Regions from separate parts of the Algoriphagus confluentis genome, predicted to be linked through region 1. Evidence: riboswitches for the same ligand, from Rfam matches in the RefSeq annotation. Region 1 holds a riboswitch; each other region holds the start of a gene.
What was found. A riboswitch is a leader RNA that binds a small molecule or an ion and turns the genes downstream of it on or off. The one in region 1 is predicted to bind S-adenosylmethionine.

Region 1 (4,225 bases):
CATTACTTTTGTCTACCAAAGAACTCCTCCACCAACCCGAATTCCCCTATGTCAGAGGTAAAAATATTTGCCGGATCAAGCAGTGAAAAATTAGCAGAAAAAATTGCCAAGAGTTACGGAAAAAAGCTTGGTGACCTTACTCTCTCTAAGTTCAGTGACGGAGAAATGTCCCCAAGTTTTGATGAATCCATCCGTGGCTGCACCGTCTTCATCATCCAAAGTACCAATGCTCCCAGTGACAACATCCTGGAGCTCTGCCTTCTGATCGATGCCGCAAAAAGGGCAAGTGCATACAAGGTCTGTGCGGTGATCCCCTATTTTGGATATGCTAGGCAGGATAGAAAAGACCGACCACGGGTATCCATCGCTGCTAAATTGATCGCCAACATGATTACCTCGGCAGGTGCAGACCGAATCATGACCTGCGACCTTCATGCAGGACAAATCCAGGGATTTTTTGATATCCCATTGGATCATTTGAATGGATCAGCTATATTTGCGCCCTATTTGAGCACGCTTAGGCTCAAGGATATGATTTTTGCAGCTCCCGATGTGGGAGGTGTTGCAAGGGCCAGATCCTACGCCAAGCACTTTGAAGTAGAAATGGTGGTCTGTGATAAGCACAGAAAAAGAGCCAACGAGATCGCCTCCATGCAGGTAATCGGGGATGTAGAGGGTAAAGATGTGATTCTAGTCGATGATTTGGTTGATACTGCAGGTACTCTCTGCAAAGCTGCCCAAATCATTAAAGAAAAAGGTGCGACTTCTGTAAGGGCAATTGTGACTCACGGTGTCTTGTCAGGAAATGCTTTCGAAAACATCGAAAACTCCGTTTTGGAAGAATTAGTCATCACCGACACCATAGCCCTAAGGCAACCCTCTCCGAAAATCCGCGTCCTCACTGTAGCCGAGCTGTTTGGAAAAGCCATTCATGCCGTCACTGGACATACTTCAATCAGCTCGCTATTTATCTGAGAAACCAATTTTAAATACAAATACATATGAAAACACTAGAGATTATAGGGTTTAAAAGAGCAAATCTCGACAGTGCCTCTTTGAATGAGATCAGAGATACCGGCAGTGTACCCTGCGTGGTTTACGGTCCAGGTATTCCTGAACAAATTCATTTCCATTCCCCTGCCATCCTGTTCAGGGACTTGATCTATACTCCGGACGTTCACTTGGTGGAATTGAACATCGAAGGAACTATCGTGAAGGCGGTTTTGAAAGAAGCTCAATTCCATCCGGTAAGCGAAGTATTGCTTCATGCAGACTTCATGGCTTTCACCAACGACAAGCCGATTAAGTTTGAGATTCCTGTCAAAATCACAGGAAGCTCTCCAGGTATTGCAAAAGGGGGTAAGTTGGAATTCAAAACCAGAAAATTGAAAGTAAAAGGATTGGCTCAAAACCTTCCTGACTTTATCGAAGCTGATATTTCCAACCTCGACTTGGGTAAATCTTTCAAAGTAGGTGAATTGAATCCTGAAGGATATGAAATCCTTACCTCTCCTAATGTATCCATCGTGACCATCGGTATTCCGAGAGCACTTAGAGGAAAAAAGGCTGAGTAATTCAATTACCAACAGTTTATTAAGATCCTGCCCTTTATCGGGCAGGATTTTTTATTTTCACAAGCTTGAACCGGATAGAATATGAAATATTTGATTGTGGGCTTGGGAAACATCGGCCCAGAATACGAACTCACCCGACATAACATCGGCTTCTTGACCTTGGATAGATTGGCGGATAAGGAAGGGGCCGCGTGGAAAAGTGACCGACTGGCCTTCAAAGCCGAGATCAAACACAAAGGAAGAACCCTACATCTCATCAAGCCTACCACATACATGAACCTAAGTGGCAAAGCAGTCAACTATTGGATGAAAGAACTCAATGTGCCCAAGGAAAACATCCTGGTCTTAGTGGATGATGTAGCCATTCCCTTTGGAAAACTTCGCATGAGGGGAAAAGGCAGCTCAGCAGGACACAATGGGCTAAAAAATATTGAAGCGCTTTTGGGTGGACAGGATTATCCCCGATTACGGATGGGGATTGGCGACGACTTCCCAAAAGGAAGGCAAGTAGAATATGTTTTGGGAAGATTTACGCCCCGAGAGTTTGAGGAGCTACCTGAGATGATGGATCGGGCGATATCCATGATTCAAGGGTTTTGCACCGTCGGCATCGCCCAAACTATGACCCAATTCAACGACTGATTGCAAGGGAGATTTGGAAATACCCAATTCTCCCTTTTTCTTTGCATCACTTCAGGTGACTGATTTATAAAGAAGAGGCGAGAGACTAGGCTCGATGACCCTCTGGCAACCATCTTCAGCCAAGGAGAAAGGTGCCAAGTCCTACCCTCAGCGGGAACTATAAATTGGCGGATTAATCTACCCCTCTTTCTGGTTCAGGTTCTGCTTAGGGAAATTCTTTTTTCACCCCTGAAGCCCATACTTATCCATACCTAAAGCCATGAGCCATTTTGAAACAGATTCTATTCGAATCCAAAGCCGAACCAACGAAAAGGAACACTCCTCGCCCATCTTTCTTACCTCCAGCTTCACCTTTGACTCAGCTGAGGAGGCTCGGGCCATGTTTGCCGACGAGATTCAGGGGAATATTTATTCGCGCTATGCCAATCCCAACTCCGCAGATCTGATCCAAAAGGTCTGTGCGGCAGAAGGAACGGATGATGGAATCGCCACAGCCTCTGGTATGGCGGCCATGTTCGGGAGCATTGCTTCTCTTTTGCAGCAGGGTGACCATGTTTTGGCTTCACGCTCCCTTTTCGGATCCACCCATCAGCTATTAACCCGGGTTTTCCCCAAATGGGGAATCACCTCCACCTATGGAGATATTTCAGATTGCCAAAATTGGGAAAAACTGGTCCAGCCCAACACCAAAATGCTCTTTATCGAAACTCCGTCCAATCCAGGCTTGGAAATCATCGACTTAGAATGGGCGGGGAAATTTGCTCAGGCCCATGGGTTGATTTTGGTAGTGGACAACTGCTTTGCTACTCCATATCTTCAGCAGCCGGCCAAATGGGGAGCACATATCGTCACCCACAGTGCGACCAAATACATCGACGGACAGGGAAGGGTATTGGGAGGTTTGATTCTGGGGAAAAAGGACCTCATGAAAGAGGTCCAGTTTTTCACCCGGCATACCGGACCATCCATATCCCCTTTCAATGCCTGGATTTTGGCTAAAAGCATGGAGACACTCGCAGTAAGAATGGACCGCCATTGTGCCAACGCCCTTCGAATCGCAGAATATTTTGAAGGAAATAGCCACTTGGAAGCAGTCAAATACCCCTTCCTCCCCTCCCATCCTCAACACGACCTGGCAATCAAACAAATGAAAGCGGGAGGCGGAATCATCACCCTCTCCCTCAAAGGAGGAGTGGCCAGAGCACAGCGATTTATTGACCAGCTGAAAATGATCTCGGTGACAGCCAACCTTGGGGACAGCCGAAGCATCATCACCCATCCCGCTTCTACTACCCACAGCAAGCTTTCTGCAGAGGAACGCGCCAAAGTGGGAATTTCAGATGGATTGATCCGCCTTTCGGTTGGCTTGGAGCATTCAGATGATATCATTCAGGATGTAGAACAAGCCCTGGAAAAGTCAAAATAAGAGTAGACTCAGTTCATCAGCCGACTGGATATTTTTTCAGTCGGCTTTCTATTTTCAACTTTTCCACTGGAGGGGCTGGTTTTCCCTGATTTTTCTTTAATTTTTTGCTTTCACTTTTTCCTCCTTTGGAAAAACCCATACTCCAACCTTTGAACCCAAGATGCTCACACTCCTGATTATTCTGGTCGCATTGACCCTGATTCTAGTTGCCATCATCAAGTTTGATATTCACCCTTTTTTGGCACTGTTTGTAGGAGCCATCATTTATGGATTGATGATGGGCATGGAGCCGGAGTTGATCATCAAGTCGATCTCTGAAGGATTTGGAGGAGTTTTGGGTAGCGTAGGGTTGCTGATTTTGCTAGGGGTTATTTTGGGTACTTTTTTGGAAAAAACCGGAGGAGCCATGGTGATTGCAGAAAAAGTACTCCGCTGGGTGGGTGAAAAATCCGTGAACCTTTCCCTAATGCTCAGCAGTTGGATTCTTTCCATTCCGGTATTTGGAGACAGTACCATCATCATGATGAATCCCATTGCTAAATCCCTTTCCGCAAAAAGCACCCTTTCCTATGCAGCGACAATT
Region 2 (4,225 bases), on a different contig from region 1:
AATCATAGAAATAGGACTGCCCGGTGTCTGGATTGACACTGAGTGGATTGGTAGATCCATAACTGCTTCCTAGGAGGTTGACACAAATGATGAAATGCGAAGCAGGATCGAAGAATTTCCCGTCACCAATCAACCCTTCCCACCATTCAGCAGCATGGGAGTTGCCGGTGAGGGCATGGACAACCCAAATCGCATTGGACTTATCCGGATTGAGTAAGCCGTAGGTGGTATAAGCTAAATGGTAAGATTTGAGCACTTGTCCCGATTCCAAGACAAGAGGTTCTTCGCTGTGAAAGGTGTGTTCAATCATTGTAAATTCCCTAGGGGAAAGAAGAAATTCCATCCGCAATTAAGGTTTATAGTTTGTCGAAGGCCAGTTGTAAGTCTGCTTTGATGTCTTCAATGTGCTCAATTCCCAAAGAAAGCCGCAACAAGGTTGGGGTAACTCCCGCCGCAAGCTGCTCTTCTTCACTCAGCTGCTGATGGGTTGTGGCTGAGGGCTGAATAATCAGGGTCTTGGCATCACCCACATTAGCCAAATGTGAAATAAGCTCGAGATTATTGATAAATGCAGAAGTCGATTCTTTGTCTCCTTTCAGTTCAAAACTCAAGACCCCTCCAAAACCATTCTTGAGGTATTTTTTGGCTAAAGCATGGTAGGGAGAGGAAGGTAATCCGGGATAATTCACTTTGGACACCTTGGGATGAGACTCCAGCCAAGAGGCGATTGCCAAGGCATTTTCGACTGTCCTTTGCACCCTTAAGGAAAGAGTTTCTATGCCTTGGAGAAGCAAAAATGAATTGAAAGGGCTAATAGCAGGTCCAAAGTCTCTAAGGCCTTCTACACGAGCCCGGATTGCAAAGGCAATATTGGGAAGGCCTAAAGGATTGTTTTCTCCAAAAATCTCCCAAAAATTCAAGCCATGATATCCTTCAGAGGGTTCGGAAAATTGAGAAAATTTCCCGTTTCCCCAGTTAAAATTGCCGGCATCGACGATTACTCCTCCGATAGAAGTACCGTGTCCTCCGATCCATTTGGTGGCAGAAGAGGTCACGATATTGGCTCCATGGGCTATCGGCTTGAACAAGTACCCTCCTGCACCAAATGTGTTGTCTACGATAAGCGGGATGTCATGTTTTTTTGCCAAAGCCGCAATCGCTTCAAAGTCGGGAATGTTGAATTCCGGATTTCCGATGGTTTCCAAATAAATCGCTTTGGTTTTTGCATTGATCAGCTTTTCAAAAGCTTCCGGAGAGTCTCCTTTGGCAAATCTTGCCTCGATTCCTATTCTTTTGAAAGCAACCTTGAATTGGTTGTAAGTTCCTCCATAAAGAAAAGAAGTAGAAACAAAGTTTTCCCCTGCTTGGAGTATATTATTTAATGCCAAAAACTGGGCAGCTTGTCCTGAACTGGTGGCTACAGCGGCCACACCGCCTTCCAATGCTGCAATTCTTTTTTCGAAAACATCCGTCGTGGGATTCATGATTCGGGTGTAGATATTTCCGAATTCTTTCAATCCAAATAAATTGGCACCATGCTCCGCACTGTTGAAGGTGTAGGACGTGGTCTGATAGATGGGTACTGCCCGGGAATTGGTGGCCGGATCAGGTGCTTGTCCAGCGTGAAGCTGAAGGGTTTCAAATCGATAGTTACTTGACATGGTAAGTAGGGTTAAAGGGTTAAAAGACGATTCAATGAGTTGGTATGTGACTGGCATTTGGCAGCCAAAGAAATTAATTGCAGGGCAGCTAGTTTTCTTCCCTGCAAAGAAGAAGGAAAGCCAAGAAAGGATAAGGGAAGAAGGGAAGCTTGTTTGATCATACCGCAAGGAATTTATAGTTCCGAAGAAGACCCTCTTCTCCGGCAGGAATGGGCACCTTTCCACTTTGGAAGGTTGCCAGAGGGTCGTAGAGCCTGTCTCTCGCCTCTTCTTTATAAATCCCTGCACAAAAAGTGAAAGGATACAACAAAGTAAACAGGGCTTTTTGACAATCCCAAAAATTAATTCCTAAATCGACCGTAAAATCACAAAATCGGATTCAACTGATCGTCAGAATAGCGAAAGATAGGATGTACATTTTCGAGGTCGGGAGTAATCTTGACCAACTCTTTGACCAATCCATCCTCCAGTCCGTAAGCCCATCCGTAGACATGCGGTGCTTTACGTTCTTTCCAGGCTTTTTGGATGATTGAAGTTTTTATCAAGCCCTGGCATTGTTCGATGACATTAAGCTCCACCAGGCGATTTACCTGTTTTTTATGATCGGAAATAGATTCAATTTCCGCTTGATAAAGCTTGTAAACTTCTTTGATGTTTCTGAGCCATTTGTTGATCAAACCATAGGAATGATGGGAGATTGCTGCCTCAACTCCTCCGCATCCATAATGACCGCATATGATAACATGCTCCACTTTCAGAACCTCAACCGCGTATTGGAGTACAGAGAGTAGATTGAGATCAGTATGGACCACTACATTGGCGATGTTTCGGTGAACAAAGACCTCTCCAGGATCTGTTCCGGTAATTTCGTTGGCAGAAACCCGGCTGTCTGAGCACCCGATCCAAAGAAACTTGGGCTTTTGTTGATCAGCGAGTCGCATGAAAAAGTCCCGATCGTTTTGGGTTTTTTCCTCAGACCAGGCCTTATTCTGAAGTAGAAGTTTTTCGTAGGGATTCATAGGCGTTTGGTCAGATGGTAGGGGTAGCCTTCGATGGTGATTTCAATGTTTTTGGAAGGACAAGATTGGATAAAATCATCCAAAACCTCCCTGATATCACTGTCTATAAATCTCGCCTTATGTGCGTTCAGAATTACTTTTGCGCCTTCGGGAATTTCTGCCAACTTTTTGAGGAGGAATGGCTTGTTTAGAAAAGATACATCTTTTTGGAGTTTGAGCAAGTAGTTTCCATTGAGCTCTGTTATGGTGAGGGCCCGCTGAAAATTGCTTTTCACCACAAAAAACAACCCAAAAACCATCCCGATTCCTATTCCAATCAGTAAATCGGTAAAGAGTATGGCCAATAAGGTGACCATAAATGGGATAAATTGATTCCATCCTTTCTCATAGACTCCTATGAAAATCGAAGGTTTGGCCAGTTTATACCCTACGACAAACAGTACGGCAGCAAGACAGCTTAGCGGGATTTTATTCAGAATTCCGGGTATGGATAAAACCAAAATGAGGAGTAAAAATCCGTGAAAAATAGCAGAGAGCTTGGTCTTTGCTCCAGATGAAATATTTGCCGAACTGCGGACAATAACGGCCGTGATAGGAAGACCACCTATAAGTCCTGAGAGGGAATTTCCCGCTCCCTGAGCAATCAATTCCCGATTGGTGGGAGTGATTCGCTTTTGAGGATCCATTTTGTCCGCAGCATCGATACTGAGCAAAGTCTCAATACTTCCCACTACAGCGATAGTGATAGACACGATCCAGAATTGCGAACTGGTAATGAGACTGAAATCAGGAAAAGTAAGAAGTCCGGAAAGCTCATTCAAGGAGTTGACTTGAGGAATAGTCACCAATTGCTCTCCTCCTAGCTTCCATTCCGGTTTCCAAACCCCGTAAGCTTCATTGATTCCCAAGCCTATGAGTACTGCCCAAAGTGCCCCCGGAATGAGGCCAAAAAAGGAATGATTTCCAATCCTGGGATTTTCAAAAAGAATCAAAACCAAAAGCGCCGTGAAGACTATGGGCAAGGCTCCGGGACTGTGATACTGTATGGCATAGCCGATTTCTGTAATCGTATTATGCTGGTCCGCCTGAAGGAAAGATTCATCTCCCATGGTGTCTTTGTCATAGCCCAAAGCATGGGGAATCTGCTTCAAAATCAAAATCAAACCAATGGCCGTGAGCATTCCTTTGATAACCGAATGAGGAAAAAAATAACCCAACTCACCCGCTCGGGCTATTCCTAACAGGATTTGCAGTAGTCCTGCGATCAGGACCGTTCCAAGGAAGAGCTCGAAGCTTCCCAATGAAGTGATAGAATCCAAAACTATGACGGTAAGGCCAGCAGCCGGTCCGCTCACACTGATCTGAGATCCTGAAATCATTCCAACGACAATGCCACCTATTATTCCTGCGATAAGGCCAGAAATGGATGGAGCTCCACTGGCTATAGCAATCCCTAAACAAAGGGGCAAAGCCACCAGAAAAACCACCAAACTGGCTTTGAGATCACTTTTTAAATTGGCTCCGAAATAGCGATCCATGGAAAAA
Region 3 (4,225 bases), on a different contig from region 1:
TTACTCGGGCTTTTCGGGAGCTAATCTTACCCAGTTTAATCAAATGCTGAATGAAAGAGGTCTGTCCTCTTTGAGAAATAGGTATTCCAGTATCGGATTGGGGTACCAGACCAGAATCAATGATTTTGTGCTGGGGTTTGATCTGGGACAGCATACAGGGAAAGCAAGTCAGCTGGACGATATGCGGATTAGGTACCGGACTACCCGGGCTCTTCTGAATATAGGCTATTCGATGACGGAAGAGGGCAGGTTTCAATTGATCCACTACTTGGGCTTGGGTTTTGGTTTCATGAACTTTCAGATGCTCCCAGAGGAGCAGGATCGAAATCTTGAGCTATTTCTTCTTGATTCCCAGCAGGGATTTATCCTTCGGAAAAACGATATCCATCAGGGAACTTCTCAATTTGGCAACTTCCTGACCGAAATCGGCTTTCAGCTGAGTTATGACTTTCCTATTCCGGGAAGAAAAGAAGCACTTCAGGTTATGGCGAGGGGAGGTTATTCTTTCAGCCCGATCGAAAACTCCTGGAATATGAATGGGATAGCTTTTGACAATGCCCAGTCAGGTGCTTTTATCCGGGTCGGGGCCGGGATTTCACTTCCTGAACGCAATTTCTTTTATAAAGATGCTACTATAGGAATTTCTTTGGTGCGGGGGGTTCACAATACCAAGCCTGACGCACTGAACGGCTACCTTGAATCCTTTGGCTATCAGCCCTTGGAAGGAAAACCCTCCAATTGGGGGTTGAGAATCCTGGGTGATACCGAAGGATTGCTCTACGGAGTGGACGTATTTAATCTTGCGATGAGTGGACAAGCGAGCAATTTTCAAGAACATAGCCTGAATAGTGTTCGGGTCTACGCCAATGGAGGCTTTAAACTGATTCAATTTGAGAATTTTGCATTGGGGGCATTGGGAGGTCTGGGTTACGGCAATCTTCGATATACACTAAGCGATGTAAACAAACCGGATTTTCCAGAACTTTTGGAAGATCGATATTTTGACGGATATCTCCGAAGCTCAGGAGTCATGATCAAGCCCGAAGTTTTTTTGGAGTATGGATTGCCTCTTACCAAAAGAAAGCTTTTTGACTTGGTGTTTTCAGCTTCCGCCGGATATGAGTTGGCTTTTCCGGGATATAGTCTTGGAGAGATCTCTATGAATCAATACATGTCAGGAAGCTACCTGCTTTTTGGAATAGGGGTTCGGCCTTAGTTGAGATAAAGTTGAATTCTGTTTTTATCCAAGTTTTACTTCCTTCAGTTGATTGGAATTCCCTTTTTGCTGTTATTTTTGTCCAGCTTATCGAGAAAGACCGAGGGAAGGGCCCTACGACGTCTTAGCAACCTGATAACAAGGTGCTAACTCCCATTCCGGATATGCCGGAAGAAGATGAGCGGAAAAGAATACCTCTCCGTACTTTTCTCCGTGTTTTGCTCGATTTGCTTTTTGATTTGAAGAAACTATTACCATGCAAAACCGAACCGAAGTCCTACTCCAAGCGATTGAAAAGCGAATCCTAATATTGGATGGTGCGATGGGCACAATGATTCAGCGCTATACCCTGGATGAAAATGATTTCAGAACTTCTCAACTGGCCGATCATCCCAAACCTTTGAAAGGGAACAATGATCTCCTTTCATTAAGCAGACCTGATATCATCAAAGCCATCCATAGGGAATACCTGGAAGCTGGTGCTGATATCATTGAAACCAATACTTTTTCCGGTACTACCATCGCTCAGGAAGACTATGCGCTTCCGCATTTGGCCTATGCGATCAACTTTGAATCAGCCAAAATCGCAAGGGAAGTAGCTGATGAATTTACAGCACTGGATTCCTCCAAACCCCGATTTGTAGCCGGAGCCATGGGGCCTACCAATAGGACAGCTTCCATTTCTCCAGATGTCAACGACCCCGGGTATCGGGCGATTACTTTTGACCAACTTGCGGAAGCTTATTCAGAGCAGGTCCGAGGACTGTTGGATGGTGGGGCAGATATCATTTTGATCGAGACTATATTTGATACGCTCAATGCAAAAGCAGCGCTTTATGCCGTGCAGGAAGTGTATGAAGAAAGGAACATCCCGCTAGACCCTAGAGAAGGGGGGATTCCGATTATGATTTCAGGGACCATCACGGATGCTTCCGGAAGAACGCTCTCTGGACAGACCACAGAGGCCTTTTTGATTTCTGTTTCCCATGTTCCCTTGCTTTCGGTAGGCTTAAATTGCGCGCTGGGAGCAAAGGAATTAAGACCTTATTTGAAAGTGCTTTCGCAAAAAGCACCTTTCTATGTTTCTGCCTATCCGAATGCTGGCTTGCCAAATGAATTTGGCGCATACGATCAGGGAGCGAATGAAATGGCCGATCAAGTCAGGGATTTTTTGAAAGAAGGAATGCTGAATATTTTGGGAGGATGCTGTGGAACCACCCCGGATCATATTCGTGCTTTGGCAAAAATGGCAGCCGAATTTCAGCCTAGAAAAAAAGAATTAGAATTGGAAGAGGAGGAAAGCAATGCCTAAGCAAGACTACATGAAATTATCGGGACTGGAGCCTCTGGTTTTCACCCCAAACATCAATTTTGTCAATATCGGCGAGCGGACCAATATCACCGGCTCGAAGAAGTTTGCCCGGCTCATTCTGAATGGTAAATACGATGAAGCCCTGGATATCGCTTTGGATCAAGTCAGAGGCGGAGCTCAGGTCTTGGACGTATGCATGGATGAGGGCATGCTGGACGGAGAATATGCCATGACCCGCTTCCTCAACCTGATCGCTTCGGAGCCGGAAATCAGCCGAATTCCCATCATGATCGATAGCTCCAAGTGGAGTATCATCTTAGCAGGACTGAAGTGTGTGCAGGGAAAAGGGATTGTCAATTCGATTTCCCTCAAAAACGGGGAGGAAGAATTTATCCTACAAGCCAAGACCATCAAGAAGTTTGGAGCTGCGGTGGTAGTCATGGCTTTTGACGAAAAAGGACAGGCAGATACATACAATCGCCGAATTGAGATATGCCAGCGTAGTTATCGGGTTTTGGTGGATCAGGTCAAATTCAATCCTCAGGATATCATTTTCGACCCGAATATTTTCCCGGTTGCCACAGGAATGGAAGAGCATCGACGCAATGCACTGGACTTCTTTTTGGCTACAAAATGGATCAAGGAAAATCTTCCCGGTGCCAAAGTGAGTGGGGGTGTGTCCAATGTTTCTTTTTCCTTCAGAGGAAATGATCGGGTTCGTGAAGCTATGCATGCCGCTTTTCTCTACCATGCTATACATCATGGTATGGATATGGGAATCGTCAATCCAACCATGCTTGAAGTCTACGATGACATTCCAAAGGATTTGCTCGAAAGGGTAGAGGATGTTCTATTTGACCGAAGGTCAGACGCGACAGAGCGTTTGCTGGATTTTGCCGAAACGGTCAAAGCAGCAGATAAAAAGGAAGTTGTCAACGAAGCATGGAGATCTGATCCTGTAGCCAAAAGGATTGAGCATGCCTTGGTCAAAGGAATTCTGGACTTCATCGTCGAGGACACCGAGGCCGCCAGGCAGGAATTGGTCAATCCTCTAAAAGTAATCGAAGGCCCGCTCATGGATGGGATGAATGTTGTGGGAGATTTGTTTGGAGAGGGGAAAATGTTTCTTCCTCAGGTGGTCAAATCCGCCCGGGTGATGAAAAAAGCAGTAGCATATCTGGAGCCATTTATGCCATTGCCCGAAGAAGGGCAGGAAGCATCTTCGTTGAAGAAGATTCTCCTAGCTACAGTGAAGGGCGATGTCCACGATATAGGGAAAAACATCGTTGGGGTCGTCTTGGCATGTAACAGCTACCAAATTATTGATTTGGGGGTGATGGTAGATGCTCAGAAAATAATCGATGAAGCAGTCAAAAACAAAGTAGACATCATCGGACTGAGTGGATTGATCACACCATCCTTGGATGAGATGGTCAATGTGGCCTCCGAAATGGAGCGTCAGGGTTTACAGATTCCGCTTTTGATCGGTGGAGCCACTACCTCCCGAATTCACACGGCTGTCAAAATTGATCCAGTGTATTCGGGGACTGTGGTTCATGTGACTGATGCCAGCAAATCTGTGCCTATTGCTGGAGAGGCTATTTCCGAGGAAACCCGAGAAGCTTACCGATTCCAGATCAAAGAGACCTATCGGCAGCTGAGAGAAGATCACGAAGCCAAACAGTCCGTCAAACAAA

Region 2: another riboswitch for S-adenosylmethionine. It lies ahead of AAA943_RS06035 (O-acetylhomoserine aminocarboxypropyltransferase/cysteine synthase family protein); the one in region 1 lies ahead of AAA943_RS10090 (trans-sulfuration enzyme family protein).
Region 3: another riboswitch for S-adenosylmethionine. It lies ahead of AAA943_RS05370 (homocysteine S-methyltransferase family protein); the one in region 1 lies ahead of AAA943_RS10090 (trans-sulfuration enzyme family protein).

Annotation. Positions count from the first base shown of each region.
Region 1 covers NZ_BTPD01000006.1:43,744-47,968, reverse strand. The annotation lists gene AAA943_RS10105 (ribose-phosphate pyrophosphokinase) at 49-975, shown strand; gene AAA943_RS10100 (50S ribosomal protein L25/general stress protein Ctc) at 1,002-1,574, shown strand; gene pth (aminoacyl-tRNA hydrolase) at 1,656-2,216, shown strand; SAM riboswitch class I at 2,278-2,382, shown strand; gene AAA943_RS10090 (trans-sulfuration enzyme family protein) at 2,476-3,642, shown strand; gene AAA943_RS10085 (GntP family permease) at 3,803-4,225, shown strand, end outside.
Region 2 covers NZ_BTPD01000003.1:292,199-296,423, forward strand. The annotation lists gene AAA943_RS06030 (homoserine O-acetyltransferase family protein) at 1-343, opposite strand, end outside; gene AAA943_RS06035 (O-acetylhomoserine aminocarboxypropyltransferase/cysteine synthase family protein) at 357-1,661, opposite strand; SAM riboswitch class I at 1,832-1,942, opposite strand; gene AAA943_RS06040 (carbonic anhydrase) at 2,027-2,680, opposite strand; gene AAA943_RS06045 (SulP family inorganic anion transporter) at 2,677-4,218, opposite strand.
Region 3 covers NZ_BTPD01000003.1:147,460-151,684, forward strand. The annotation lists gene AAA943_RS05365 (hypothetical protein) at 1-1,216, shown strand, start outside; SAM riboswitch class I at 1,301-1,400, shown strand; gene AAA943_RS05370 (homocysteine S-methyltransferase family protein) at 1,473-2,528, shown strand; gene metH (methionine synthase) at 2,521-4,225, shown strand, end outside.